Regions from separate parts of the Chryseobacterium paludis genome, predicted to be linked through region 1. Evidence: riboswitches for the same ligand, from Rfam matches in the RefSeq annotation. Region 1 holds a riboswitch; each other region holds the start of a gene.

Region 1 (7,640 bases):
ATGTTGTTTAATGAGGAAACGCTGGAACCAATGTATAAATTAGAAGTCGGACAAGCGGGAAGCTCATTCACTTTTGAGGTTGCTGAAAAAAATAAGATCCCTAGATTTATCATTCATTCTGCAAAGAAAAAAGTAGAACATGATATTGTAAATCTTGATAAGACGATTGTAAAACTGCAGCAGGAAAAATTTGAGGTTGAAAAACTTAAAACAGACCTTGCGGAAAGAAAAGAATCAGTTGAAGATAAGCGTGACAATCTGCAAAAACTAAACGAACAGCTCCAGCAAAAGCTTTTCAATTTCCAAAAATTATATGAAGATGAACACCGCAAACTTCAATTCGGAAATAAAATTGAGGCCTTTGTTGATAGTTACGTAAAAGGTAAATCCCGAAAGGATGTGGTGAAAGATTTCGTAAAGATCCTGGAGCAGGAAAAGTTTCGAAAAGTGGGTGCTGATAAAGATGAAACAAAACGTCTTCAAGTGGTAAAAAGAAAAATTACCCAGCAGCTTAAAAAAGAAGATGTTATTGAAAAGATCGCTGAAACGAATGAAAAGATAGAGGAGAAACGTAAAGTAGACCGCGCCGTATGGATGAAAATAGGACAACGGGTCCGTATTCCGGGAAGTACAAGTGTCGGTACTATAGAAAAAATTTCCAGAAATAAAGTGATCGTTAATTATGGAACCTTTAAGACCACAATTAATGCCGATGAATTAGAGAGAATTTAAGCTTATTTAGCAACAAATTAAATTTAATAAAAAACAAAAGAGAGTACTTCAAGCACTCTCTTTTCTCTTTTCTCTCACTTCTTAATAAATTTTAACCTGATATTATTATTTTCTTTTCCTTTGAATTCAATAAAATACACTCCTTTAGGCTGAAGTTGCTGTAATACTTGAGACCTGAACATTGGTTGGCACATTTTATTAGTTTTTAATATTTTAATAAAAATTATACTAATATATTGAATCATCAATTATAGGATATCAAGTAAATTTTATAAAATTAAAATTCCCTTTATTTTGCAATAAAGAAAAACAAAAGCAATATTCATTCAACTTTTTATATCTTTAAAAGAAAATGTTTAAGAAAATCATCTTTGGAATAATTGCTTTTCTGTTAGTATGGATCCTGTTTATATGGGGAAAATACTATTTTTTCTATCCATCTTATTCACAGGAAGATATCAATACTATTTTTAAAAAAGAAAATCTGAAAGCTCCCGTTTATGACTCTATAAACATACGCGGATACAGTATTCATTATCTCACTAATAAAGCCAATGATGATGTAATCACTAATCAGGAAACGCGAAAGAAAAAGCCCTACCTCTTCTTGATACATGACAGTGGAAAGAATTCCGGATATTTTTTAGACTATTTTAAGAATAAAGAAATCAATAAAATATTTCATATCATCGCAGTGGATAGGATTGGTTTTGGAAAATCTCATTTTATAAAATCTGAAAGTGAAGATCAAAAAGAGTTTGGGGAAGATTTAGACTATGTAACTTCTGTCATGCCTAAAGAGATTTTAAAGAATGAAGGCCAACATCTTGAAGAAGTTCGTATTGTTACGAATGGTTGTGCCGGTTTATTGGGCTTAAAAGCATACAACTGGGCAGATTTAACTTATGTGAAAGTTTTCATGTTTTATCCCGAAACAGAACCCAGATTTTTTGGAAGTATTTTCTTTAGTAAACTAATCTCCAGTCCATTTTTAAGCTTTCTTTTTCCACGGGACTTTGTGAGTAAACATCAAGACTTATTATTGATGGATGATTCAAAAGGACAAGGCAGAAAAACCCTTTTTGAAAATGCTAAAATTTCCGAAAACAAAGGAATCAGCAGCGATGGCCCTATGTTTCCTGCAGGTAAGGGATTCAAATCTATATTCTTTATAGTTGCAAACAAAAAAGCGAAGGAACAGACCGAAAATATCATTGAAACCAATAATTTTCTAGTAGAAGAAGCTGATAAAAAGAACATTTATAAAGATCCTGGGTTCGTGCTGGATAAAATTTTATTGAACGATTTTTATACTTTGGATTTTAATAGGATTAGAAGATAATGTCCTGCATATTGAACCGTCTTTTTAAATATTTCAAACAAAGTTCAACCTTTTTACAGGTCATCTAAAACCAATAACTAATATTAAGGATTTAGAGTTATATAATTATCTTCCGAAAAGTATTTAATTTATATATTTGATGCATCAAAAATTTTTCATAATGATTTCCGTAAATAAAGCAGTCTATTTATCAGCCTTCAGTTTATTCTCATTAGCTTTTGTAAAAGGCCAGCAAAAAATTCCTTTTGGAGTGGTAAAGGCTGAAGAAGGTTACGCGAATGTTAGGGTTGCCAAGGATAATTATAGAAAAATTGTTGATAAGATCAGAATGCGTAAAGGAGATGTCTTTCTTTATGTAAAACCGGCTCCGGGAGAAACAGAATGGTTATGGATCAAATATCCCGAAAAGCAAGACACTGAAAAACCTTTTGTGAGATATGAGAATCTTGACAAAGAAGGTATGGTGAATAAAGAACGTGTAGCTTTTATTGATCAGCTTCCTCAATACACACCGTCCAAATCCAAAAACGGAAGATCCCTTATTTTCACTGACAATAACAATCCTAAAATACCTACTGCCCAAAGAAATAAGGTTATCATTGATGTCTATCCTTCCAATGCCAGTTATAGGAAACAGGAAAAAGATGCGGATGGAACAATCCTTACTATTGATAAAGTAAAACCTTGGGGTATCAGTAAAGAACTTCCTGAAGGGATGACAGAAATCAAGTCTATCCGTGTACAACAGGTTGGAAGAGGTTCCGTTTTTGTAAGAGAAGCTATTAAAAATATGTTCCAGCCGACTATGGATTTCAATAACATTAGTGTTGCTGCTATTGACAATGATAACATTTTTCTTTATATGATCAACGGTTCCGGGGAAAACAGATATACCACGCTCTGGACGATCAGACAAGGAAAGGTTGCTCACCAGATTATTTTTAAAAATCCTGAATAATTCACTATACTTCTCTGTATTATCCTTATTTTTGTCATTGAAAAAGTTTTAACGCTTATTCATCACAGGAATTGGTTCTGTTTAATCACAGATTAATAGGGAATCGTGTGAAAATCACGAACTGTCGCGCAACTGTAAGTAACTAAAGTCTTTATAATAAACCACTGTGCAAAAGCATGGGAAGGGATAAGGATGTTACAAGTCAGGAGACCTGCCACTTTCTATAAACAAGAAACTTTCGCGGCTTGAAGTTTATTGATCTGATGGATTGTTTCAGGAATTTCACCTTTCCTGTTATTATTCTGTTTGCTTCAATATATTTCATTTCGCTTTAATTTAATAATGAAATATGACTACAGAAGAAAGAATTCAAGCATCCGAAACCAGAATCTTTAAAGCGGTTTTCCCTAACACAACCAATCATTATGATACTCTTTTTGGAGGTACAGCGATGCAATTGATGGATGAAGTGGCATTTATTACTGCTACACGTTTTGCAAGAAAAAGAGTGGTAACTGTAAGCAGCGACAAAATTGACTTTAAGAAACCTATTCCTGCCGGAACTATTGTCGAGCTGATAGGAACGGTTTCTCATGTTGGAACAACAAGTATGAAAGTAAATGTAGAGATCTACACGGAACAAATGTATTCTTATGAAAGAGAAAGAGCTATTGTGGGAGACTTTACTTTTGTGGCTATCGATGAATTTAAAAAGCCTGTTCAAATACTATAATTAGATGAGAAACGCAAGTCAAATTGACTTGCGTTTTCTTTATTTTAAAACTTTTTCGGTCTCTAAACTTCTATTAAGCAGAAGCTGGAAAGCTTCACCCATTTCATCAGAAGCTCTGCTTATTGCATTTTCCAGCATATTTCTGATTTGACTCTCGGTTACTTTTGCTTCGGTCCAGCTTTTCCCCGAAGTATGTGAGTTAAGAATAAATGGCATAATACGGTCTATTGCACAGGCAAAAATAGCATCCGCAGTCTGCTCTTCTTCAAACTCCAACCATAGATTGAAAAACTCTGAACGTAAAGGTTCATCTAAAATTCCAAAAATATTCTGAGCTGATAATTTCTCTCTTTCAAATTTGCCAACCATTGCTTTCTCATCAAATAAGAATGTATCACCAGCTTCAATTTCTACCAGATCATGGATAGAAAGCATCCTTATAACTCTTAACAAATCGATATCTGTCCTGTTTTTAGCATATGGAAAAAGTACCTGTGCCAGTATTATTATCTGCCAAGAGTGTTCAGCAGTATTTTCCCGTCTTGAATCATCTGCATTATAATTTCTTCTCTGCACATTTTTTAAAGCATCTACTGCTAAAATAAAATCGATCTCTTTTTGTATTTTCATTTTAATCTTCTTTATAGTACTGTTTGATCGGATATTTTTTTGATTTTACGATCCACTTGTTATTGATCTTTTGTCGCTTTGTTACTTTTACGAATTCTTCACCACCCATTGCATCTTCTTCCAGCTCGTAAACTTTATCTAGTCCTTTTTTCGGAATTACCTGATACTCTGTTGTTAAATGCCAGCAACATCCGGATTTAGAAAATGTAATTAATCTCTTTCTTTTAGGATCTGTTTGAAACATTCCCAGATTTTCAAAAGCAAGAGTAGTTAATTCATCACTGATAACGAATTGTTTTTTTGTAGAATTGTAGACATATACATCATAGGATGGACCACCATAACTGCTTTCATTCCCATTTCGTATTGCAATATCTTCTGAACCATCAAAATTAAAATCTTCAAAAATCAATGGACTTTGCTCATCATATAATTGAATAACATTAACACTTGGTTGCTGCTCTTTATTCAAATAAAAGTAAAGATCATCAGAGGTTAAAGTCTGAATAGTACGTAATGTTTTTTTATCTTTTAGTTCTACTATCCCGCTTCCACTACATTTTTCTGCGTCACAATCATTTACCGTAATCACTGCATCATAGTGATTTGATCCCGTTTTAAGTTCAAAATGATGCTGTCCGGAACATAGAAATCCCAAAAAGACAAAACTGATCAATGTAATATACTTATTCAATATATAGATTTTATTCAGTACAAATACGACTGAAATTTCATAACAAAAGTAAGAATAGCTGTCAAAATCTGGATCATTTATCCTCTAAATTAATTAAATATAATTTTCTTTTAAAGACTTGATAAAATTTATTAAACTGATTATCAGTATTTTAAATAATAAATAATAAAAATTTCACTACTTTGTATTGCATAATACCATTTTAATTACATATCTTTGTAATGTAAAATAAGAATAGGTTCAACTAGCTAGGAACTGAATTCTAAATATAACTAATTAAAAACCTTATTAAGATGAATACTGAAAATACCAAAGCGCAGATGCGAAAAGGGATTCTGGAATTCTGTATTTTAAGTCTTATCAATCATCGTGAAATGTATGTTTCCGACCTTATAGATGAACTAAAAAAAGGAAAACTGGATGTTGTAGAAGGCACACTCTACCCTCTTTTAACAAGATTAAAAAATGGAGAGTTTCTTTCATACAGATGGGAAGAATCAACCGGAGGACCTCCGAGAAAGTACTACCAGATTACAGAAAAAGGTAAACTGTTTTTAAGTGAACTTTTAAACACCTGGAACGAATTAACCAATTCAGTAAACCAAATCACTCAAAAAAATTAAAAAACAAAGCTATGAACAAGACACTCTCCATAGGACTCGCAGGTTTTTCTTTTACAATAGAGGAACACGCATATATAAAGCTTAGCGATTACCTTAATGCTCTAAGAAGTACATTGGACGCTTCAGAAGTAGACGAGGTAATGCATGACATAGAAATAAGAATGGTTGAAATCTTCAGAGATTCATTAGGAAAACGAGAAGTAATCAACGATACAGATGTAGAAGGAGTTATTGCACAAATCGGAACCCCTGAAAAGATCGAAGAACAGGAAGAAGCTTATTATTCTGAAAAGAATTCTAAAAGAACTGGCCATTCAGGTGCTGAATATTCTGATAAAAAGCAATTATTCCGTGACCCTGAAAGACAAAAAATAGCAGGTGTTTGCGCAGGTTTAGCTCATTATGTAGGAATGGATATCACTGCCATGAGAGCGATCTGGTTAGGTGTATTTATCTTAGGAATATTTACAGCAGCTATTTCTTCTTCATTAATAGCATTGCTTTATATCATTCTTTGGATCGTACTTCCAAAAGCAGAGACGGCAGCCGATTTTTTGAAAATGAAGGGAAAGCCTATGAACTTCGACAATCTTAAAAGCGAATCTAATAAACTGGTTCAGTTTGCTAATGAATCTACACAGAGAGTCGGAGAAATATATATCGAAAACAAACCTTATATCAACAATGCAGGAAGTGGAATTTGGAACGTTGTAAGATATGTTTTAGGAGGAATCTTCGGATTGATGGCATTTGGATGTTTGATTGGAGTATTCGTAGTTTTTGGATTTATGGGAAGCAATGATTTTCCTCCAATCAACGAAATGAATTTCTACTTTGACAACGATGGAATGAGGTATGTACTAATGGCGATGATCATATTAGGAAGTTTGATTCCTGCAATGTTGTTCGCATTATTAAGTATTAAATTAATTTCCCCTAAAACAAAATTAAGAAATACAGGATGGGTTTTAGGAGCTTTGGTTCTTGGTTTAATTGCAGTATCCACTTATTTCGGAGTTAGCATGGCGAGAAAAGATATGTTCTTAAAAGGCCACAAAGAAGATACAGAAGAAGTTTCTATCAATACAACATCGGACAGTATCTATGTTGACTTAAAACAAATCGTTATTCCTCAAAACTTTATGGGATATGATGATGATCTTTATTCTGACAAAGTATCTGTTTTTAAAAGAGATTGGATTCATGTTCAGGTAACAAGAAAAGCTGACATAAAAACACCTTATTTAATTATTAAAAAAGAAGCAAAAGGTTATAACATCCCCCTTAATGTAAGTGTTCCCGTAGAAGTATTAAATAACAAAGTGATCCTTCCTAATTATGTTAAATATCCATATGATCACCGTTTCAGAGACTACAATGTAGATTATGAATTGGTAATTCCACAGAACGCAATCGTGATCCCTGTAAAGAAAGACGGAATTGATTTTGATGGGGATTTGAATGGTGACGGAGTAGATGACGATGATGAGAATAATGATGACGATCATGGAAATATCAGAATTGAAAAAAATAAAATTTCTGTAAATGGTTCTACAATCGAATACAACTCTGATGATAAAGACAGTATCATTATCAACGGAAAGAAAGTTCCAAATTCAAAAGCAGAAAAAATAATGGATTCAGTAAAGTCTGACATTAAAAAGATGAAAGGCAAAGTAGACATCCAGATAAAGGATGGAAAAGACGAAATTTCTATAAAAACCAAATAATAAACTGCAGAGAGTGGCGGAAGGTGTGAATGGAAGGCAACAGTTTGAAATTCACACTCTTCTTCTCTCATTAGCAACAAAAAACATTATTAATTAGTTCTTTATATTAAAAAATTATCTTACCTTCGTACAGTTATATTAATAATAACCAAATCATTAAAAACACACACCTAAACCATGGTACAAGTAGCACTAGAA
Region 2 (7,640 bases), 2.5 Mb from region 1:
GAAAAAGAATATCCCTTTTTTGATTTATTAACCCAGGTGCATTAATATTTATCAAGAGTTGAAGAATTTTGTATCAACAAAAACAAAATTCTTATGAAACGTTTACAACAACAAACAGCATTTTGGCTTAGCCTTCTTTCAGGGATTGGCCTTCTTTACATCGGCATCCGTTTTTTTATTAACCCGATAGGTGCAGAAATCGATTATGGCATTCATACCGTAACCAATGGAGATTTTTCTTTTCAGTATATTAAAGGTGTGCGGGATTTTTTCTTTGGATTAATTATTATCATTCTTTTATGGAAGAAACAATTATTTGCTCTTGGCTTAATTCTCATTTTGGGAACAATAATTCCTGCAATGGATTTTTGTGTGGTATTATCTCATCCCGACTTTAAAACAGGCCATTTAATTTCACATCTAATCGCCGTTATCATTTGTCTGTCCTGTGGATTCTATTATTTAAAAAACCATAAAATTTTAATATCATGATTTTATTCAATAGTATTCTGATTTTACACTTGGCGGCTTTCCTGCTTTTTCTTCTTCAATTAGCTGTGTTATTCCCGCAACAAAAAAAAGAATTACACAAAAAGACAAACCTAGCTGGAGTCTTAAACACTTATGTTACAGCCTCTATCGCTTCATCAATTTCTGATAAGCATGTTAAAGGTACTTCAGCAGTACTTCTCGTGTAGTTAGATGTTCAACAGGTAAGTGTTCGATAGCTTTACTTTCTATAAAAGCTCCATCGATTAATATTTTCACTTTTCTGATATACTATTTTAGTGAATTGAGAGGTAGAAATTGAAAGTTGAGAACTGGATTCCATTTTTCAACTTTCAATTTTCAACTTTGCATTAATTAAATAACCAATAGATCTACAAACTCATTAACATTGAGACTGATTAGTTTATCGTATTCTAAAGAGTTTTCTAACACTTGTCTTTGTTGTTTCTCAGGGAAAATACGAGCCAGATTAACTTTATATTTTTTAATCAACTCAGGAATACCCTCATCTCTCCTTCTTTTATGTCCGATAGGATATTCTACCACTATTTCATCCAAAACAGTTCCGTCATTTAATTCAACTGTTAATGCATTAGCAATAGAACGTTTTTCAGGATCATGATAATCCTGAGTAAATTGAACTTCTTCAACGCATTCTATTTTATCACGGAGTATATCAATTCTAGGGTCTGAAGCAATGTTATCTTCATAATCTGCTGCAGTCAGCCTTCCATAAATAAGTGGCACTGCTACCATATACTGAATCGCATGATCACGGTCAGCAGGATTGTTTAATGGTCCTTTTTTATCAATAATCCGGATCGCAGCTTCATGCGTACGAATGGTAATTTTTTTGATATCGTCTGTAGTTTTACCCAAGTTTTTTAATTTATGATGCAAGGTCATAGCAGCCTCTACTGCAGTCTGTGAATGGAATTCTGCTGGAAAAGAAATCTTGAATAATACGTTTTCCATCACATAAGAACTGTATTCACGCTGAAATTTAAATTCATTTCCTTTAAATGAAACATCATAGAATCCCCATGTTTTAGCAGTAAGCACTGAAGGATATCCCATTTCTCCTGTTTTAGCAATTAATGCTAAACGTACCGCTCTTGAAGTAGCATCTCCTGCAGCCCATGATTTACGGCTTCCGGTATTTGGAGCATGACGGTAGGTTCTTAGAGACTGTCCATCTACAAAGGCAAGAGAGATAGCATTGATCAACTCATCACGGCTTAATCCAATTAATTTCCCTACAACGGCAGTAGACGCAAGCTTTACTAATAGTACATGATCAAGGCCTACTCTGTTAAATGAATTTTCAAGAGCTATAACACCCTGCATTTCATGAGCCATAATCATTGCCTCTAACACTTGTTTCATTTTCAAAGGTGCTTTTCCTTCCGCAATATTGGTCCTTGATAACCAGTCTGCAGTTGCTAAAATACCGCCTAAGTTATCTGAAGGATGCCCCCATTCTGCGGCTAACCAGGTATCATTAAAATCCAGCCAACGAATAATGGCCCCAATATTAAAAGCAGCCTGAACCGGATCTAACTGAAATTGAGTTCCCGGCACCTTAGCGCCATTCGGAACAACAGTTCCTTTTACGATTGGTCCCAACAATTTGGTACAGGCAGGATAGGTTAAAGCTTCCAGCCCACATCCAATAGTATCTAAAAGGCAGTAATGAGCCGTTTTCCAGGCTAAATCATTTTTAATTTCGTAGTTCAATACGTAATCTGCAATATCGGTTAATACACGATCCGGTTGTGGTCTTTCATTTGAAATGTGTGATGACATCTTTATTATTTTGATTTGAATTATTATTTATTTGAATTGAATTTATTATCTGCTTCCAATAGGAACGAAATCTTTGTTTTCAGGCCCTGTATAATTGGCACTTGGACGAATAATTTTTCCATCCTGTCTCTGCTCGATGATATGAGCACTCCATCCTGTTACCCTCGAAACGACAAATAATGGAGTGAACATTAAGGTGGGAACTCCCATTAAATGGTAAGATACCGCTGAAAACCAATCCAGATTAGGGAACATTTTCTTTTCGTCCCACATGATTTTTTCCAATCTTTCTGCAATATTATAAAGCAACATATCTCCAGCTTCTTCGGAAAGTTCTTTAGCTACTTTTTTTATCACTACATTTCTTGGATCTGATATGGTGTAGACCGGATGTCCGAATCCAATAATTACTTCCTTGTTGGCAATCCGTTTTTTAATATCTTCTTCCGCTTCATCAGGAGAATTATAACGGCTTTGGATCTCAAAAGCAACTTCATTAGCACCGCCATGCTTAGGGCCTCTTAATGCTCCGATTGCTCCTGTTATACAGGAATAGAAATCTGAAGATGTACCAGCAATAACACGAGCAGTAAAAGTAGAAGCATTAAATTCATGCTCGGCATAGAGATTAAGGGATACTTCCATTGCTTTTACCCAAGAATCAGGAGCCTTTTTACCATGCAACAAGTGCAGGAAATGTCCACCAATAGTATCATCATCAGTTTCTACATCAATCTCTTTCCCATTATGAGTATAGTGATACCAATATAAAAGCCCGGAACTGAATGATGCCAATAATTTGTCAGCAATATCTCTTGCTCCTGCTACATTATGATCATCTTTTTCAGGCTGAATGCTTCCAATCGCTGAAACCATTGAACGCATGACATCCATCGGGTGTGCAGCTGCCGGAATACTTTTTAAGATATTTCTTACAGAGTGAGGCAGTCCTCTCAATGATTTTAATTTGGCTTTATAGTTTTTTAATTGAGCTGCTGTTGGTAATTGTCCATAAATAAGAAGGTAAGCTACCTCTTCAAATTGTGCTTTTTCCGCAAGATCCAAAATATCATAACCTCTGTAATGGAGATCATTTCCGCTTTTACCAACACTGCAGAGAGCAGTATTACCAGCTGTTACACCCGAAAGCGCTACGCTTTTTTTGGGCTTAAAAATAGGTTCATTATTCATTGATATTTTTGTTCTTTTGAAATAGGTTATTTAATTTTTGTTCATAGTCGTGATAGCCGATACTTTTGTAAAGCTCGTCGCGGGTTTGCATAGTATCAAGTACATTAACCTGAGTGCCATCCTTTCGGATATGTTCATAAACATTCTGAGCAGCTTTATTCGCTGCACGGAAGGCCGAAAGTGGATATAAAATCAAACCTACTCCAGCACTTTTAAGTTCATCAACAGTGTACATTCTGATCATTCCAAATTCGGTGATATTGGCTAATACGGGAATACCTGTTGCATCGACAAATTTTTGGTAATAGCTTAAATCAGGAACAGCTTCCGCAAATATAAAATCTGCCCCGGCTTCTTTGTAAGCAACTGCTCTTTCCAATGTTCTTTCTAATCCTTCATTCGCAAAAGCATCTGTTCTTGCTCCGATAACGAAATTTTCATCTGTCCTTGCATCAACCGCAGCTTTTAAGCGGTCTACCATTTCATCTTTACTCACTACTTCTTTACCAGGACGGTGTCCACAACGTTTTGCTCCTACCTGATCTTCAATATGTAAAGCCCCAGCTCCAGCTTTAATTAAGGATTTTACAGTTCTTGCCACATTAAATGCTGAAGGACCAAAGCCCGTATCCACGTCCACCAATAATGGCAGATCACATACGTTGGTTATCCGTTGAATATCGATTAATACATCTTCAAGGGTTGTTATTCCCAGATCGGGAACTCCTAAAGAACCTGCAGCAACCCCTCCTCCTGAAAGATAAATGGCATTGAAACCTGCCTGCTGTGCCAACAATGCATGATTAGCATTGATCGCTCCTACAATCTGAAGAGGACTTTCTTTTTGCATCGCCTCCCGAAACCGTAATCCGGCAGACTCTAAACTAACATTTTTACTCATCTTTAATATTATTGTTCGTTTTAATGTATTTAACTCACATACCATCAACAATTTAAAAAATTATCTTTTTTAAATTCTGTTAAATTAATCAAACGACCTATAAACCTTAGCGAACGGCTGAATGGGTATACAATCATCTTTTTAATGTTTATAAATCATTATAAAAAGAGGGTGATAAACTTCACAATACTTTGTAAGAGAGAAAATTATGGAAAGGGGTGATACGCCAGAGTTATAGATACAGCATAACTTTAAAAGCTAATACTACAAACTATCTCTAAATTATGATAATGTACCCAGAAAAAGTTGTGCACGATTATCAAAACGTATCATACCTGACTATAAGCTTCAGATCGCGAAAGCATCGTCAATTCGAAATAGGCAGGTCTCCTGACTTGTAACGATTTTTATCGTCCTTCCCATTCACAAGAGCGAACAGTGGACCTTGATTGATAAAAACCTTTTGAGTGTTACTTACAGTTGCGCGACAGTTCGTGATTTACACACGATTCCCTTTTAATTCACAGCTAAGTGTAACCAGTTTCGGTTGATAAAGAAGTTTAAATGAACTCCTTGGTGGTAAATATAACTATTTTATTGAAACGTTAATATATTAATTCACGAACAAGCGTTAGGATTTTACAACAGCCTGTAAATATGACAATTAAAAGTAATTCAAAATTTTAAAAAAATAACTAAATGACAAAAATCATATAAAAATAAATTGTCGAAAAGGAATGCTAAGGACGTTTTTTAGAAAAAACATATGCTATAAATATCAAAAAAGATCTCATGCGAATTGAGAGAAAACTAAAATTCATAATCACCTCTTCCTGTTTCATTTTGAAAAAAGTCAGGTTAAAAGTATACTATATTGCAAAAAACAGCTATAAAAGCTCTTTAACTTTCTCGCCTGCATTTTTCAAAGATATTAAACTGTGAGAAGTAATACGGTCAGCAAAAACAATCCGAAAATGATGACTAAACTGATCTGTCAAACTAAAGATTTCTCCTGGGGTAAATAAAATCCTCTGGTCATCGCAATACCTATAAAACATCTTCATATCAACTGCTTTTGATAAGCTTCCCCAAATGCTGTATCCCCCTTGCGGATCCTCAAAATATGAACCCTCTGGAAAAGAAGTACGTAACGCCTGTAAAACATCTCTAGCCTGATCATACAATTGTTTACGAAACGAACGTAAATGCTTACTATAGCTGTGATCTTCAAGTAATTTAAGCAATAACTCCTGATATATTGGAGCTACCGATCTTCCCAGAGAAAACCTCAGCCTCTCTGCCTTTGCATGGTACCTCCCTGAATGTAACCAACCGAGACGAATACCCGGTGCCAATGTTTTAGAAAAAGAAGAAAAGGTCATCACCCAGCCATATTCATCAAAATTGCGTATGCTGGAAGGACGTTCATCACCAAAATAAAGATCTCCATACAGATCATTTTCAATGATCGGAAACTGATGATCCATGGCAATGGATAACAGCTCCTTTTTGGTATTATCAGTCATTAACCTCCCTGTTGGATTATGGAAATTTGGGGTAACAACAAGTGCTTTGATATCATTGGCAGCAGAAACCTTTTTCAAATATTCTGTGTCAAATCCGTCTTCACCATGAATAGGGATTTCCAGGACTTTAAGCTTAAGATTAGTGATCACCTCCAGAACAGAAAAAACACATGGGCTTTCAACAGCAATAAGATCACCCGCATTGGTAACACTTGCCAAAGCAATATAAAGTGCCTGCAATGCACCATCTGTGATGATCAATTCTTCAGGATTGAATCTACATCCATATTGTAAGGCTCTGTCAGCTATCTGACTCCTCAATTCTGGTAGACCATTGGATGGATAATAGCGAAGAAGAGAAGCTCCTTTTTCACGAATGACTTCCTGCATCTTTCTTAAAATAAGCTTTTGTGGTATCAACAGATCGGTTGGGGTTGCTGCATTAAAAGAGCTATATTCAGAAGGTTTATTTCTGACAGAGGTCAACGCAATATTTTTATTGAAAGCCCCATTTTTCGCGACAGCATATGGTTCTAATAAAGGCTCAGAAATGCTTTGATGCACATCCGAAGCGACATAATACCCGGAACGAGGAACGTTTTTAACCAATCCTTTAATAACCAAAAGATCATAACCGCTTTGAATGGAGCTTATACTTAAATGATAGTCCGCCTTAATTTCCCTGACCGAAGGTAATCGGGTTCCCGGTTTTAATATTCCTTTTTTTATTTTGTTTTCAATGATAGAAGTAAAAATCTCATATCTGTACGTCTGCATAAGGATTCATCTTTTTCAGAACAAATGTACAAATGTACTGGCATAAAATAATAAACTGTACCGACTCAATTGTCGCGAACTGTACCCACATTTTAGTTTAATAATCCTGTAGCTTTGAATAAAAAAAGAATCTAAATGGAGATCATTTCAAAATTCACAGTAGGATCAGATCAGGGGATCGACAATCTCTTTGCCGTTATGAGACCTTATATCAGAAATGCCTATCACGAAAATATTTCACCGGAAAAAATAGAAGAATACCTTAGCGAACATGTTGAGTATAGAAAAATGATCAATATTTTAAACGATCTGTCAACTCAGCTTATCATGGTATTTGCGGACAATGAACCCGTTGGCTACTGCCTTTTTAAAAGTGGCTCCACTTATTCCGGCTCTTCTGAAGGAAAAAGAATGACGGAGATTATAGATTTTGCCATACTTCCGGAATATGATCAACCCGAGGTAAGACAGTCATTATGGAGCAAAAGCAGATCAGCTATTACATTTACCGATAGTATATGGATCAGTATTGCTGAAAATAGCCCTATTATTTCATTTTTAAAGGATCATGGATTTATTTTTAAAGAAAATATCATTTTAAAAGCATTTTCCCTTCCTGGCCATATTTACGAATTGGATATAAAGAAAACTTAAAGCAGTCTCAGGGCAGTGTGATGAACTTCGTTAAAAAAAGAATAATTCACACCCAGTTTAAATAGAACCATTTAATTAATTGTACCTTACATAAATATACGTGGAGCTGCCGATATTTTGATTTTTAAGTTCTGTTGCCATTCGCTTCGCTTTATGATATTGTTGTATAGATGGCGTGCAGCATTTAAACTTCAATACTACTATGAATGGATTCGCTTTTGATAAACCCCAAAAAACATACCCGGAATTTCTTGACCATTTCAAAACTTCATTAA
Region 3 (7,640 bases), 2.4 Mb from region 1:
GGAAGTATAGGAATCCGTTTAGTGAAAAATGATTTCTGTAAAAAACTGATTACAAAACTGAACAAACCTTTAGTGTCAACATCAGCCAATTTTAGTGGCGATAAAAGCCCATTAAAGTTTTCTGACATTTCCTCAGAAATAATCAATTTGGTTGATTATGCCGTGGAAGAAGATCGAGAAAAGGTTTCTAAGTTTTCAGGATCTTCGGTTATAAAAATATGGAGTGATAATAGAATAAAAGTTCTTCGGGAATAGAAAACAAGATTTTAATTATCTTTGCAGATCATTTAACCATTAGGAAATTAAGAAAGATGGAGTTTGTTTAAAATACATCAGTTTTTAAACATTGATCTACAACTGGATTTCTTAGTGGTTTTACATTAAATAATAAATATGTTCATCAATCTTACTCAAAATAAAAATCTAAAGCTTTTTAAAATAATCTCGGAAGTAGCGGCCAGAAATAATCAGTCAGTATATATTGTTGGTGGGTATGTTCGGGATTTATTGATGAAAAGAAAAGCATCTACAGATATTGATTTTGTTACTGAGCAGAGTGGAATTGAACTTGCCCAAAGTGTAGCTGAAGAAATTGATCCTAAGTTAAAAGTTTCTGTTTTTAAGACCTATGGAACAGCGATGATCAAATATAGAGATCTTGAATTAGAATTTGTAGGAGCAAGAAAGGAAAGCTATACTGAAAATAGTCGTAAACCTGAAGTAGAAGGAGGCACACTGGAAGACGATCAGAAAAGAAGGGATTTTACCATTAATGCAATGGCTATCTCTTTGAACAAAGATAATTTTGGAGAACTTATTGATCCTTTTAATGGGATAGAAGATCTTGAAAAGAAAATTTTAAGAACACCTTTAGAGCCTGTCCAGACTTATTCTGACGATCCACTGAGAATGATGAGGGCAATTCGTTTTGCCTCTACCTTACAGTTTACAATAGAAGAAAATTCATTATTGGCGATCAGTCAGGAAGTAGAAAGAATTAAAATAGTTTCTATGGAAAGGATCATGGTGGAATTTAATAAAATTATGATGTCTGAAAAGCCATCTATCGGATTAAGTTTATTAGGACAGACAGGGCTTTTAAAATACATTATCCCAGAGTTAATAGAGCTGAAAGGAGTAGAAGAGGTAGAAGGACAAACCCATAAAGACAATTTTTATCATACTTTGGAAGTGGTAGATAATATCTCGTTAAATACAGATAAACTCTGGCTACGTTGGGCAGCATTGCTTCATGATATTGGAAAAGCTCCCACAAAGAAATTTGTTGAGGGAACGGGCTGGACATTTCATGGACACGAGTTTTTAGGTTCAAAAATGGCAAAAACGCTTTTTCAAAGACTTAAATTACCTTTAGGTCCAGATTTAAAGTATGTCCAGAAAATGGTAAAACTTTCATCCCGTCCAATTGCTTTGATTACAGATGATGCATCCGATTCTGCATTAAGAAGGCTATTGTTTGATGCCGGTGAAGATATGGAAGATCTGTTTACACTTTGTAAAGCAGATATAACGACGAAAAATTCTAAAAAACAGGATAAGTTCAAACGTAATTTTGAATATGTTGCTGTCAAAATAAAAGAGGTTGAAGAAAAAGACCAGGTAAGAAACTTTCAGCCCCCAATTTCAGGAGAAGAAATTATGGAGATGTTTGATCTTAAACCGGGACGCGAGATTGGGATTTTAAAAGAAAAAGTAAAAGAAGCTATTTTAGAAGGTGAAATTTTAAATGACCATGATGAGGCGAAAAGATTCGTAATTATTGAAGCTGAAAAATTAGGACTAGAAGCTAAAATTTAAAATAAAACTTCAAATAATAAAAAAGATCTGAAAAACTATTTCAGATCTTTTTTATTTAAATCTTTTATAAAAGAAATCCGGGCTGCCCTAAGGCAGCCCGGAAAAAACACAAATGATGAAAAAAAATAAAATTTATTTGTATATCGAAGTATAAATTTCTTAATTCAGATATACACCATTAGAACCTTTACCCGTTGTAAAGGACTTAATTTTTGATCCTGAAGTTGTATATACTGTAATTTCACTGTCTTCAGTGAAGTTTTTAACGTCTGATGTGAAGATTTTTCCATCTACAACGCTAAATCCATATAAAGTATAATATTGTCCACCGTCTACAGCTGTAATAATAGGAGTTGTAGGAGTGATATTAGATGTCATATTCATTGAATATACTTTGTTGGCAGAAGAGAAGAAATACTTCCCGCCATCTATCTGAAGATTGGTGGCATTAGCAATACCTGTTAAAGTAGTCGTTTTGGTAATGTTTCCAGTATTAGAGATCTGATAAATATAGGAATCTGTAGCTTCTGAAGCAATAACATAAACATTTCCATTATAAGAAATAGTTCTGTTGATATTTCCGTTTGGTAATGTGATTACAGATTGTATTTCATTATTTGAAGTATTGATGTAGGTAATTTTGTTTCCAAAACCAAAACTTGCATTTTGAACAAAAATGTTTCCTCCAGCTTCAACAATTCTTTCTACAGCATCATTGAACGTAATTTTTTTAACGAAAGATAAATCTGAGCTTTTATAAATGCTTACATATTTTGCACCGTTATACTTATCGTTAGTTACATATACGTTATTAGTAGTAACGGCAACATAACGAGGCTGATCAATTTGATCAGTAATTGTACCTGTACTTTTAAAAGTATAACGGTTAACCACTTGAATTTTATTGGAATTGTTCAACAGAAGATATGCTTTGTCACCATTGAATGCTACAGATTGTAAAACATCTCCCAGTTGAGTTCCATTGTTTTTAGAAAAAATACTGTTCTGGCTAAAAGTCAGATCTCTTGAAACAAAAGTTACTTCTGCATTAGGCTTTCCAAAATTCCCTTCATTAGCGATTAAGAAACCATTTTCATAAGTAATTACTGGTAATGTATCATCATCATTGTTACTACACGAAATATTGAATAGCAATACGGTAGCAAATAAAAGTTGTAAGAGTTTAGTTATTTTCATGTTATTTTTAATTAAAAATTTATTGTTGCTGAAATACTGTAGTTTCGTTTTGGCATAGGATAATAGGATACCGTTTCATAAACAGTATTGGTTAAATTATTTACTTTAAACCCTATGATGTATTTTTTTAGGATGGTTGCCGAAATTCCAGTGTTTAAAACAAAATAAGGATCCAGGGCGTCTTCTCTTTTTTCATCGGTTGTGGTATATGTAAGACCGTTAAATAAACCTTGAACATAAAATTTTAAGAAATCGTACTGATAATCAAAATTTCCAAAAACTTTATGAAGTGGGACATATACCATCTGGTTCTTAGTTTCTTTGTTAATTGATTTGGCAAAGGTATATCCAACATTGAATCTGAAATGGTGTTCATTGAATTTTTTATCAAATGTAATCTGAGATTCTAAACCATAAGATTCCACCTTGTTGATATTTACAGGAGACCAATAACCGTATTCTGTAGGAAGCCAAACAATATTGTCTGAAATATTAAGATAATATGGGCTTAATGTAAGTTTAAACGCACCAAATTTAAAATCATGATCCATATCTATCTGGAATGATGTTTCTGGTTTTAAATCAAGGTTTCCCCCGGGATTCCAATACAGCTCATTGAAAGTAGGAAATCTGAAGTTTTTGGATATATTCAAACCTACGCTGTACCATTGTAGAGGATCCCATTTTCCGGAAAATGAATAAAGCAGAGGTGCATTTATATTTTCAACAAAATCTTTTTTTACTCCAGCCTCAAAACGCAGATCTTTCGTTGGGAAATAGCGTAATAATCCAGCCACAGATCCCACATTTCTACTTACATTTCCAATTCCCTCTGTTTTTATACCTGGGATGACGGGCTGATATCCTTCTCCTTTATTCACCTGAAATTCAGTAATTACATTAAAATTCAGTTTTGGAACAATGAAATAGTTAAAATCATTTTTAAAAATGTAATTCTTTCCTGTAGATCCACTTGTTTTTGGAGCGTTATAATTGCCGAAATATTGAAAGTTTTCTTCTGTATAAGCTGCTTTTAGGCTATTCGAAAATTTACTTTTATTGATGTCCCAAGAAAGTAAGCTTCTGGTACTTTGTGTCTCATATCTTGTTCTGTTCCCATTTTCGACAAAAATGGGATAGTTTTGAGCGGAATCAAAAAACTGACTTTGCCACGAAAGGGTTTGATGATTGGCAATTTTGTATGATATACCAACATTAAATGTTGTATTGTAATATTTCCCGTTTCTGTTTAGGTAATTTTTCTCTTCAACTTCATAATCATTCTGACTGATCGAGTGATTTCCCGAAACTTTAAAACTGAACTTATCATTGCTATAGGCAGCTTGAGCAAAATTATTAAAGGTGTTAAAAGAACCTGCCTCAGAATATAAAGATGCTTTGAAGCCATCATTAAAGCCTAAATTGTTATTGAGGTGAATGCTTCCTCCAATAGCACCACTTCCATAAATGACACTTCCACCACCTGCTTTTATTCCGATCTGATCATATCCGAATAAAGGGATATTATTAATGTCTCCTTGTCCAAGAAATATGGAGTTAATATTAATCCCATTCCATACAAAAGCAGTCTGTTGTGCAGTTGTTCCCCTAAATGAAGGCGAAGATACAGCACCACGGCCATTTTCTTTAATGTAAACGCTGGACTGGAAACGTAGAAGCTCTGAAAGATTGGTGGAGTTTTTTTCCACATCTTGTGGAGTAATCGTATTTACCTTATGAAAAAGCTTTACTTTATTCATTTGGTTGTCAAAAATATACACGGTGTCAATTGCTTTCTCCTGTCCCAGACAAAAAAAATAGGCAGATGACGATAAAAGTAGTACTAAAGTTTTTTTCATACTATTTTACTTTTCCTCCGAAAGCAATATATTTTTGATATTATCATTTTGGCAGGTCTCCTGACTTTCGCTTTTCTATACCTTCCCGTTTGCACAGTGGTTTGTTATAGAATATGATAGTTGCGATTTACAGTTGCGGGGACAGTTTGGGTTTTCCACCCAATTCCCTATTATTTTCAATAGCTTGAAAACCAAAATTTTTGCAAAGATAAGTTTTTAAAAAGAAACGCCAATTTTATCTATTAAAATGTGTTTTTTTAAATCAGAAATCACGAAATATTCTGTTATTAAATGATATTGATAAGCAAATTTAAACTTTCATGATTTTACTCTTAGTGATTATAAAAACGTAGCATCAAAATAGAAAGGTAGTAGATCTTTAATGGAATGAACTTTTACAATCTCATCATTCATGCTTGAGAAATAAAGATCAATATTTTCATTTTGCTTTGTTTCGTACTCCATTAAACTTTGTCTGCACGCTCCACATGGAGGGATAGGAGGATTCTTTTCAGAAAATTCTTTAGGTCCGCCCACGATAAAGATCTTTTTGATCTTTTGATCCGGAAAGTTAGCACCAACCCAGAATAAAGCTGTTCTCTCAGCACAAAGTCCTGAAGGAAAGGCTGCATTTTCCTGATTGTTTCCAGAGAAAATTTCACCGTTTTCCAGCAAAATGGAACAGCCAACAAAAAACTCAGAATAAGGGGCATAAGCATTTTCACGAGCTAGTTTCGCTCTTTCGAAAAGTTTTTTTTCTATATCGTTCAGTTCGCTACTATTTTTAAAGTATTCATAGCCGATCTGTATGTCTTTTTTCATATATTGGAGCCTAAAAAGGGGGGATAAAATTAGTTCTTTTTCAGCACGTAGGCAAGCCAATTTTATTCAGTCATTTAATATTAAAATCCAAAATAGATAAAGATGTTATATACTCCAATACAGTTTAGAAATGTTGAACTGAAAAACCGTTGGGTAATGTCTCCCATGTGTATGTATTCGTGTGAAAACGGATTAGCAAATGACTTTCATTTTGTCCACTATGGAAGTAGATCCCAAGGAGGAACAGGATTAGTAATGGTTGAAGCAACGGGTGTTGAACCTCGTGGAAGAATTACCAATAAATGTATGGGTATCTGGAATGACGAACAGGCGGCAAAGCTTCAGAAAATTGTAGAATTCATTCATTCAAATTCTGAAAGTAAGATTGGAATCCAGCTGGCGCATGCTGGAAGAAAAGGATCTACCTGGAATAATATTCAGATTCCCATGGAGGAAGGATGGGAAACTCTTGCTCCAAGTCCAATTCCTTATCATCCGACTGAAAGAATTCCACATGTTTTAACTGTTGAAGAAATTAAAGAACAGGTTCAAAATTTTAAGACTGCTGCAAGAAGAGCTGTTAAAGCTGGTTTTGACATCATAGAAATTCATGGGGCACATGGTTATTTGATCCATCAATTTTTATCTCCACTTTCTAATATCAGAACAGATGAATATGGGGGAAGTTTTGAGAACAGAATAAGATTTCTATTAGAAATTGTAGACGCAGTCAATGATGAGTTGAACGAAAATGTAGCCCTATTTGTTAGAATCTCAGGAACTGAATATGCTGAAAATGGATGGAGTGTTGATAACAGTGTAGAATTGGCAAGAGTTTTAAAGAATCATAATGTAGATTTAGTAGATGTTTCCAGTGGTGGAAATATCCATGGAGCAAAAATATCTGTTTTTGATGGTTATCAGGTACCTTTCTCTTCACGGGTAAGAAATGAAGCTGGAGTAAAGACAGGAGCAGTAGGTTTGATCACTAAAGTGGAACAAGCCGAAAATATTTTACAAAAAGGAGACGCAGATCTGATCTTTGTTGCCAGAGAGATTTTGAGGAATCCATATATTGCCATTCAGGGCTCATTTGAAATGCAGGAAGAATGTTTTTTTCCGCATCAATATCTCAGAGCTAAAATTTCTTCTTAATTTTAGATAATAATAGTAAAAATACCAAAAATGAAAATCGAAGATTTTATGCTGCCTTGTCCAAGTAAGAAATTCTTAGGAATAGAATGCTTTGGTTGTGGTACACAAAGAGCAATAGTTTTGGTTTTTGAGGGAAAATTTTCGGAAGCCTTTCATATGTTTCCTGCAGTATATACCTTACTGCTTTTTTTATGTACTGTGGGGTTGAATTTTATTGACAAAAAAAGAAATTACGGTAATGCATTAGTTTTTTTAGCAATTATTAATTCAATTATCATGGTAGTTTCCTATTTTTACAGACATCCTTTACCAATAAATTAAAATTATTAAAATAAAAAACTATGAATCAAAAATTACCAAACGCAACAACAGTATTAGTATTAGGAATCGTTGCAATCTTAGGAAGTTGCTGCTGTAACGGAATTGTTGGAGTAATCTGCGGATTAATCGGAATGAACCTTTATAATAAGGATAATGCTTTATATCAACAAAATCCAAGTTTATATTCAGATTTTGATAATTTGAAAGTAGGAAGAATATTATGTATTATCGGTCTTATTATAGGAATTCTAAGTTTAATATACATGATCTTTGTTCTTTCAACAGTGGGTTGGAGCGGTTATATGGATCAAATTAATCAATTAAAAAACATGGGTAAATAAATATCCAGTTAATGATAACTAAAAAGACTGCAATGAAAATTGTAGTCTTTTTTATTTAAAAAATAATCTCTTGAATGATTGTATAATAAAAGGTAATAAGCACAGCTAAAGAGAATTAAAATAATAT
Region 4 (7,640 bases), 1.7 Mb from region 1:
GTTAACACGGAAGCCTTATTGCCCCGGTTCGTTTTTCTTTTTTAGGCTGATCATTTCTTCTTTTAGCAGGCTGATGTAGTCCTGTAGATTTTTAATGATCTCTATGCTTAGATCATTGGTGAAGTTTGTAATATTTCCGCCAGAATTATTTCCATTAACGATGGAAGAAGCTGGGCTATCATTGAATACCTGGTTTTCGATAACGATCATCGCTTCATCCTCTTCGTAGATGTCTTCAAGTGGAACATCCAGAAAGCCGGCTATTTTCTCCCATTCGGCTCTTATGATCTTAACATTGCCGCTTTCCTTTCTGCTGTAGTTGGATACATCTGTTGCAAGCAGATCAGCGATCTCCTGTTGGGTATGGCCTCTTTTCTTTCTTAGGGCACGTAATTTTTCTTTTTGCATCTCAGATATTTTTACAAATGTGCAAAAAAAAAATTTAACTTATGTAGAAAAAATAGACTTCCTGAGGATCATGTGATCGGGTTTAATTTAGCAAAAAGATGTTTCGCTATTGAAGTTTATAGAATCAGAGATTTTTTTAAAAAACTTCTGTGTTCTTCTTATGCAGTATTCCAGCACTTAAAATAGATTAAATGTTTAAAAAAACTTTGAGGTTAAGGAAATGGTAAGGTATCTTTCTTTGCGGTTTTAAATCTGCTTTTTTACCTGAAAAGCAAACTTGTCAGATTTCTCCAGGCAGTGTATTTCTACGAACAAATTTTACCAGGTAGTCTGAATGATTCTAATTCGTACTGTTCTATTGAAAAAAATCTAAAATATTTTCTCTGGTACTATATCAATTATTTTTAATATATCAGTATAATGTACTGCAAATCAGTTATGTATAGCATATTAATAGCTGATTAAATGTTTTCTGATGATCATATAAACATCTAGTTTTGCGGACTTAAAACACAAACAAAATGAAAGAAAATCTTCAGAAGAAGGTCAGTTGCTTCGTTGCAATACTGACCCTCTTACTCCTGATATTTCCGGCTGGGTTTAAAGCCCAGATAGAATCACAAAGTTCGGTTCTAATTACTACTACTCCCTATGCCTTTTCTGCATCATCAGGAAACTTCACCTATCTTACAGGAGGAACAGGGGTAAGCAGTATCCAGGTTGATAGCGGATATAGCGGAGCATTGCCTATCGGTTTTAGCTTTAAATTTGGCTGTCAGGATTATACCCAGGTATATGCCAGTTCTCATGGAACATTATCATTTGAAGGTGGAAACCCAGGTTTTAGTAATAGTATTGAGCCGCCATCCTCCAGAAAATTTTTAGCTCCCTTTTGGGCTGATTTGGATGGTCGTCAGGGCACAGCGAGCTATGCTACTTCCGGTACCGCTCCCAACAGGATTTTTACCATGGAATGGAGAAACTGGAAGCGGTATGGTTCTAGTGTTCCCAATAGAAATATTTCTTTTCAGGTAAAGCTGTATGAAGGAACGAATGTGATACAATATATTTATAAACAGGAATTAGCATCAAGTACCTCCCCAAAAGTGACTATAGGTCTTTTCTATGGCACTCATAATAACAATAAGAGATGGCTGGATAATGCTTCATCATCTCCTACGGCCTCATCGGTTCAATCTTCAGATCTCAATAGACCGGCCACAAACCAGGTGTATACTTTTACACGGGATGGTAATAGTTGCACTACATTATGTATGGGACGAACTACGCTTAATAATAGTGGCGGAACAAAAGAGACAGACGGGCTTCGTATTATTATGACTGGTGCCGGGAATATCCAGGTCGTAAAAAATGGAACGGGACAGATATTTGGGCCTGATGACAGATTATTTTACGGAACTTCTAAGCCCTATTCAGCGCCTGCTCTTTATACGGCGCATGGTCTTGTGCTGGGAATCGGGGGGACTCAATATACGACCGGTACATTGAAAGCCTCTTTTGGGTTTACAGACGGAGGTCGCCTTACAATTGTTTCAAATACGTGCCAGAGCGATACGGGTCCGGATACCAATGGTATTGAGCGTAATAAGATACGTCTCAAGGCCACTAAAAATGGTCTGGATTATTTTCTGAATGTATATTATTATTACAGAAGTCCTGAAACATTTATGACGGTAGATTATGAAGTAGAGATCCCTGCTGGTAACACAGAGCTGGTAAAAGTGGCACACGGCTTGGATACCGCTCTGGATGGAGGGGATTTTGGTCCGGGATTTGTAACCGGCCAGGCACCCTATTATACGGTGGGTGTACAAAAGAAAGGTTCTTATGAGGCTTTCCAATATGTTTCAGGAACCCCATGGAGTGGATATTATTCGGATTTCCAACATAAGATGAATAATGGTATAGGGGATGATCTAACTTTTAAAAATGCGATTAACCCTAGTGCTACTACCGATAATGCAATGGGAATATCTCTTAATTTCGGTAAAGATTCAGGTACTTATAACAGTATCAGTAAAGTGATCTTTAATTGTCATGCCGAAGTAGCCCCGGTTCTTACCCGTACTTCTGTTCCTTGTGGAAGCGGATCTATTAATCTGAACAGCTTTGTGGTGCCTTTAAATCCTAATCCCCATAATCTGGTCCCGATGTGGCGGGACAGTACGGGAGCTGAAGTAGCCAACCCTACCAGCGTAAGCAAGGCGGGAGTGTATACGGTTAGTTATAGAGATACGGTAAATAGCTGTGATTCACCTCCAAGCACATTTACTATTACAGGGGAATGTGTGATAACTACCTGTACGAAGCCGGCTTCTACGGCGACTCCTACCGCTTTTACAAAGATGGGTATGTCAGGGTACAGTTCTTTGCAGAAGGATTGGCCGGCTAAGATTCCTAATGGTTTTATCGCACTGGAGTCAGGCTTCAACGGGCTGGTAATTACTAGAACAGTTCCCGGTAAGATCACCGAGCCTGTAGCAGGAATGCTGATCTATGATACCTCTAAAAACTGTTTCAGTTTATACAACGGAACCTCATGGAAATGTATTGAAAAATCGTGTAATGACTAATCGGTCTGCGGAAAGATCAATCAACAAAAAAGCAGAATAATGAAAAATATAAACAGCATAAGCAATATAAAGAAAACCTTATCTATAGTGGCATTGTGTATAGCAGGTATTGCCGGAGCTCAGATGGGTGTAGAAACGGAAACGATAAGAGGGAGCGGTATCCTGGATTTTCCTACAGGAATAAACAAAGGGATCATCCTTCCGGTATTAACAGAGGCAAACTCCACTCCTTCTGTGGGAACGATACGAATGTATAACAAGATGATACAGGGTGTTACCAGTTCGGGAGTGGTAAACTTCAGTGATCCCGGCGATACTGCTTCGGTTACTTTTAACACATCCACCCCACAGGCAGCCTCTGTAAACAGTGTGATCATAGGCGCCGCGACTTCTGCTGCTACAGGAGGAGCGTTGGTTCTGGAATCCGATACTAAAGCATTGATCCTTCCCCATGTCTCTAATGTAGAGGCAATGCCAAGTCCATATCCGGGAACGATATGCTATGACGTAAGAAGTAAGACTTTTGCCATGTTTGATGGCAAAGTATGGAATTTTTGGAAATAATTTTTGTTCATTTTTGTGAGTGATTAGGAATAGTACAATATTCATAATCATGTATTTTTTTTAGCGAATCCTCTAGAGCGTTATGCTTTAGAGGATTTTTTTTTAAGCTTCTGTATTCTCTCCGGAATGTCATTCCGACAAAGGAGCAATCTCTATAATCACAATCTAATGAATGAATAAAGTAAATCTTAATCGGGATTCTTCACCCCACTTCCAAACTCCGTTCGCCGACTTACAGTCTGTGTTCAGAATCACACACAACATTCCGTTGCAATAGTAACGGAACGTTAGCTTATATGTGGTTGATTGTCATTTTGTTAGATTCCGTATTGTTTCTAAGCAGAATTTTCTATCTTTGCCGGATTCTGGTGAGCCATAAAAAGCTCTTAAAAGGGAATCCGGTGTAAATCCGGAACAGACCCGCTGCTGTAAGCTCTACAAAAGTTTTTGAAGCATATATCCACTGTTTTTTTAATGGGAAGGATTTCAAAAATAGAGTAAGTCAGAAGACCTGCCGGAAAGATTAAAGTTTGATGCTTTCGTGGAATAAAGCTTAGGACAACAATGATTCTGTGCAGTTATAGCTGTACAATATCGTTGCTGCTTTCTTATATCCATTAGCATTAAAATTATTCTCAATGAGCTAATGGAACCAAAATTTACTTTTTATAAAACGAATAAAACGATTATCACAATTCTTGTGCTATTCGCTCAGCTTTTCTTTTCTCAGTCGAGGGATACTATTAAAGAACAGGTCATTGTTCCTGTACATATTCAGAAAAAGACCTTTAAAGAGATCCTTCCGGCACAGGTAATATCGGGAGAACAATTAGAGAGACTTAACAGCCATTCCGTAGCAGATGCTCTCCGGTATTTTGCGGGGATTCAAATTAAGGACTATGGCGGGATCGGAGGTCTGAAAACCATCAATATCCGTAGCATGGGAAGCCAGCATGTTGGTGTTTTCTATGATGGTATCCAGTTGGGAAATGCTCAAAATGGGATTGTGGATTTAGGGCGGTTTTCTCTTGATGATCTTGAAGAAATCTCTCTTTATAACGGGCAGAAAAGTGAAATTTTTCAGCCTGCAAAAGATTTTGGTTCTTCGGGTTCCATTTATCTGCAGCCAAAAATCCCAACTTTTAAAGGAAATAAAAAAACCAATCTTGTCGTAAGATTTAAAAACAGTTCCATTGATTTATTTAATCCTTCATTTCGGTTAGAACAAAAAATATCTGAGAAAATATCGGCAAGCTTCAGCTCTGAATTTATACAAAGTGACGGAGTTTATAAATTTAGATATAGAAAGAAATATCCTGATGGAGAAATTGCCAATGATACAATTGCCAAAAGATTTGATTCTGATATTAAATCAAAAAGGTTTGAAACAAGTCTTCATGGGGATTTAAAAGATGGAAACTGGAGTGTGAGAGGATATGGTTATCTGTCTGATCGTGGAATTCCGGCAGCGATTGTTAATAATCGTTTTGGTGCACGGGGACAAAGATTGCGGGATGAAAGCTACTTTGTTCAAGCCAGTTTAAGGAAAAAACTATTTCCGAAATTTGAAACACAGCTTAGAGCAAAATTTGCTTACGATTATACTTTTTATGCAGATACAGTTTCTACAGAAGCGGCTTTTCCTGTTCGCAACAGTTATATCCAGCGTGAAGTATATGTTTCTTCATCCAATATGTATTCTATAACATCCAACTGGGATATAAGTGCGAGTGTAGATTTTCAGTATAATAATCTGGATGCCAATTTGTTTAATTTTTCCTACCCTACCCGTTATACTACATTAATGGCTTTTGCGACGACTTACCAGTGGCGGCGGTTCAAATTTTTAGGAAGTGTTCTGGGTACTTTTGTAAGTGAAGAAGTTGAGAAAAATTCTAAATCTCCGGATAAAACAGAATGGACACCAGCGGCATTTCTGTCCTATCAGCCTTTTAATTCTAAGGAGATAACCATAAGAGCTTTTTACAAGAGAATTTTCAGGATGCCTACTTTCAATGATCTGTATTATACGGTAATTGGAAATGCTTTTCTAAAACCTGAATTTACAAATCAGTATAACGTAGGTTTTACCTATGGGAAATCCTATCATCATCAGATTTTAAAGGGTATTTATGCTACAGTAGATGGCTACTTCAATAAGGTGGATGATAAAATTATTGCAGCTCCCACAGGAAACTTATTCCGATGGACAATGCTGAATCTCGGAAATGTAGAGATCCTGGGAACTGATGTTCACGTACAGGCTGATCTGAATTTTGGAAATGTAACCATAAGACCTCAGGTGAACTATACCTTTCAGCGGGCACGGGATTTTTCTGATCGAAGCGAAAGCTATTTCGGGGATCAGATTCCATATACTCCATGGCATAGTGGAAACTTTACGACAATGGCAGATTACAAAGACTGGAGTTTCAATTATAGTTTTGTTTATGTAGGGGAACGATATGACGGCCAGCAAAACAATATTCAATACAATTATGTTCAGCCTTGGTATACTCACGATCTATCGGTGCAAAAAAAATTCAACTGGCAGACACATCAAATTAAAGCGAGCCTGGAGGTCAACAATATTTTCAATCAATACTATGATGTGGTACTGAATTACCCTATGCCTGGAAGAACTTTTAAACTAATTGTAAGTTTTACATTATGAGAAAATTAAACTTTTGCCTCCTGATCGGTCTGCTTCTTTTCTTCTTTTCTTGCAGAACAGATGAATATATTCCCCGTGAGCAAAAAGAGGAAGGTCTGGCACAGCCAGAAAATACGGCTATTAAAGGGTTTTATATTCTTAATGAGGGAAATATGGGAAGTAATAAATGTACGCTGGACTTTTTTGATTATACAACAGGAGTGTACCGACGTAATATTTATGGTGAAATCAATCCCAATGTCGTAAAGGAGTTGGGTGATGTTGGAAATGATATCCAGATCTATGGAAGTAAACTCTATGTGATTGTAAATGTTTCCAATAAAATTGAGGTATTAGATGCTAAAACAGCAAAGCGTATTAAAACAATTCAGTTACAGAATTGCAGATATATCAAATTTAAAGATGGAAAAGCGTATGCAAGCAGTTATGCCGGACCTGTTGATATCAATCCTAATGCTCCTAAAGGAAAGGTTGTAGAAATTGATACGGTTTCACTTTCCATTCAGAGACAGGTAACAGTGGGATATCAGCCTGAAGAAATGGAGATTGTAGGCAATCAGCTTTTTGTCGCTAACTCGGGAGGGTATATGGTTCCTAATTATGATAAAACGGTTTCGGTGATTGATCTCAATTCATTTACAGAAACCAGGAAATTGGATGTGGCAATTAATCTTCACCGTCTTAAAAAAGACAATTACGGCGATTTATATGTGAGCTCCAGAGGGGATTATTATAACATCCCTTCAAGTTTATATTTAGTGGATGCTGCAACAGGAGTGCTGAAAAAAGATTTTCATGTGGCAGTAAGCGAAATGACCATCGTTAATGACAAATTGTATTATTACGGGAATGAGTTTAATTACAATACCCACTCTTATTCTAAATCATTTGGCATTATTGATGTAAAAACCGAGCAGATCATTTCCAATAAAATTATTGACCAGGAATACGTAGATGGTATTAAAGCACCTTACGGAATAGCTGTAAATCCGATCACAGAAGATATTTACATTACAGACGCCCGGAATTATGTGTCTACAGGATTTGTCTACTGCTTTAATAAAAGTGGACATTTTAAATGGAAAACCGAGGGTGGAAATATCCCGGCACACTTCACCTTTTTATACAAATAAACTGAATCTAAGATATGGACAGAAATATTTTTAAAATTTTAAAAACTGTACTGGCGGTATTTCTATTGGTAGGAATGACCGCATGTAAAAGTGACAGAGATGAAGATTCACCATTTAATGGTTTAGAAGAATCTTATACGATCAACCGTTTCAATGTTCTGAATATTGCCGCGAATGTTTCAGGAAAAATGACATGGAGCATTAAAGACTCTATTATTTCTGAGGGCTCAGAGCTGGACTTTATCAGTCCCTATATTAAAACATACC

What was found. A riboswitch is a leader RNA that binds a small molecule or an ion and turns the genes downstream of it on or off. The one in region 1 is predicted to bind cobalamin.
Region 2: another riboswitch for cobalamin. It lies ahead of prpB (methylisocitrate lyase); the one in region 1 lies ahead of NG806_RS09660 (acyl-CoA thioesterase).
Region 3: another riboswitch for cobalamin. It lies ahead of NG806_RS20960 (TonB-dependent receptor plug domain-containing protein); the one in region 1 lies ahead of NG806_RS09660 (acyl-CoA thioesterase).
Region 4: another riboswitch for cobalamin. It lies ahead of NG806_RS17565 (TonB-dependent receptor plug domain-containing protein); the one in region 1 lies ahead of NG806_RS09660 (acyl-CoA thioesterase).

What each region holds. Positions count from the first base shown of each region.
Region 1 is NZ_CP099966.1:2,175,569-2,183,208, forward strand. It holds gene NG806_RS09645 (endonuclease MutS2) at 1-732, shown strand, start outside; gene NG806_RS09650 (hypothetical protein) at 1,085-2,074, shown strand; gene NG806_RS09655 (hypothetical protein) at 2,235-3,032, shown strand; cobalamin riboswitch at 3,088-3,265, shown strand; gene NG806_RS09660 (acyl-CoA thioesterase) at 3,382-3,765, shown strand; gene NG806_RS09665 (HD domain-containing protein) at 3,805-4,395, opposite strand; gene NG806_RS09670 (XAC2610-related protein) at 4,397-5,089, opposite strand; gene NG806_RS09675 (PadR family transcriptional regulator) at 5,383-5,712, shown strand; gene NG806_RS09680 (PspC domain-containing protein) at 5,724-7,442, shown strand.
Region 2 is NZ_CP099966.1:4,711,984-4,719,623, reverse strand. It holds gene NG806_RS21485 (Crp/Fnr family transcriptional regulator) at 1-23, shown strand, start outside; gene NG806_RS21480 (DUF4267 domain-containing protein) at 94-492, shown strand; gene NG806_RS21475 (bifunctional 2-methylcitrate dehydratase/aconitate hydratase) at 865-2,316, opposite strand; gene prpC (bifunctional 2-methylcitrate synthase/citrate synthase) at 2,362-3,507, opposite strand; gene prpB (methylisocitrate lyase) at 3,500-4,408, opposite strand; cobalamin riboswitch at 4,772-4,965, opposite strand; gene NG806_RS21460 (aminotransferase-like domain-containing protein) at 5,296-6,711, opposite strand; gene NG806_RS21455 (hypothetical protein) at 6,847-7,365, shown strand; gene NG806_RS21450 (acyl-CoA dehydrogenase family protein) at 7,568-7,640, shown strand, end outside.
Region 3 is NZ_CP099966.1:4,603,966-4,611,605, forward strand. It holds gene NG806_RS20945 (L-threonylcarbamoyladenylate synthase) at 1-255, shown strand, start outside; gene NG806_RS20950 (CCA tRNA nucleotidyltransferase) at 394-1,818, shown strand; gene NG806_RS20955 (YncE family protein) at 1,978-3,015, opposite strand; gene NG806_RS20960 (TonB-dependent receptor plug domain-containing protein) at 3,027-4,874, opposite strand; cobalamin riboswitch at 4,908-5,085, opposite strand; gene NG806_RS20965 (cytidine deaminase) at 5,214-5,696, opposite strand; gene namA (NADPH dehydrogenase NamA) at 5,799-6,851, shown strand; gene NG806_RS20975 (DUF2752 domain-containing protein) at 6,882-7,172, shown strand; gene NG806_RS20980 (CCC motif membrane protein) at 7,193-7,513, shown strand.
Region 4 is NZ_CP099966.1:3,874,174-3,881,813, forward strand. It holds gene NG806_RS17550 (helix-turn-helix domain-containing protein) at 16-408, opposite strand; gene NG806_RS17555 (hypothetical protein) at 930-3,002, shown strand; gene NG806_RS17560 (hypothetical protein) at 3,042-3,566, shown strand; cobalamin riboswitch at 3,916-4,099, shown strand; gene NG806_RS17565 (TonB-dependent receptor plug domain-containing protein) at 4,213-6,240, shown strand; gene NG806_RS17570 (YncE family protein) at 6,237-7,373, shown strand; gene NG806_RS17575 (cell surface protein) at 7,388-7,640, shown strand, end outside.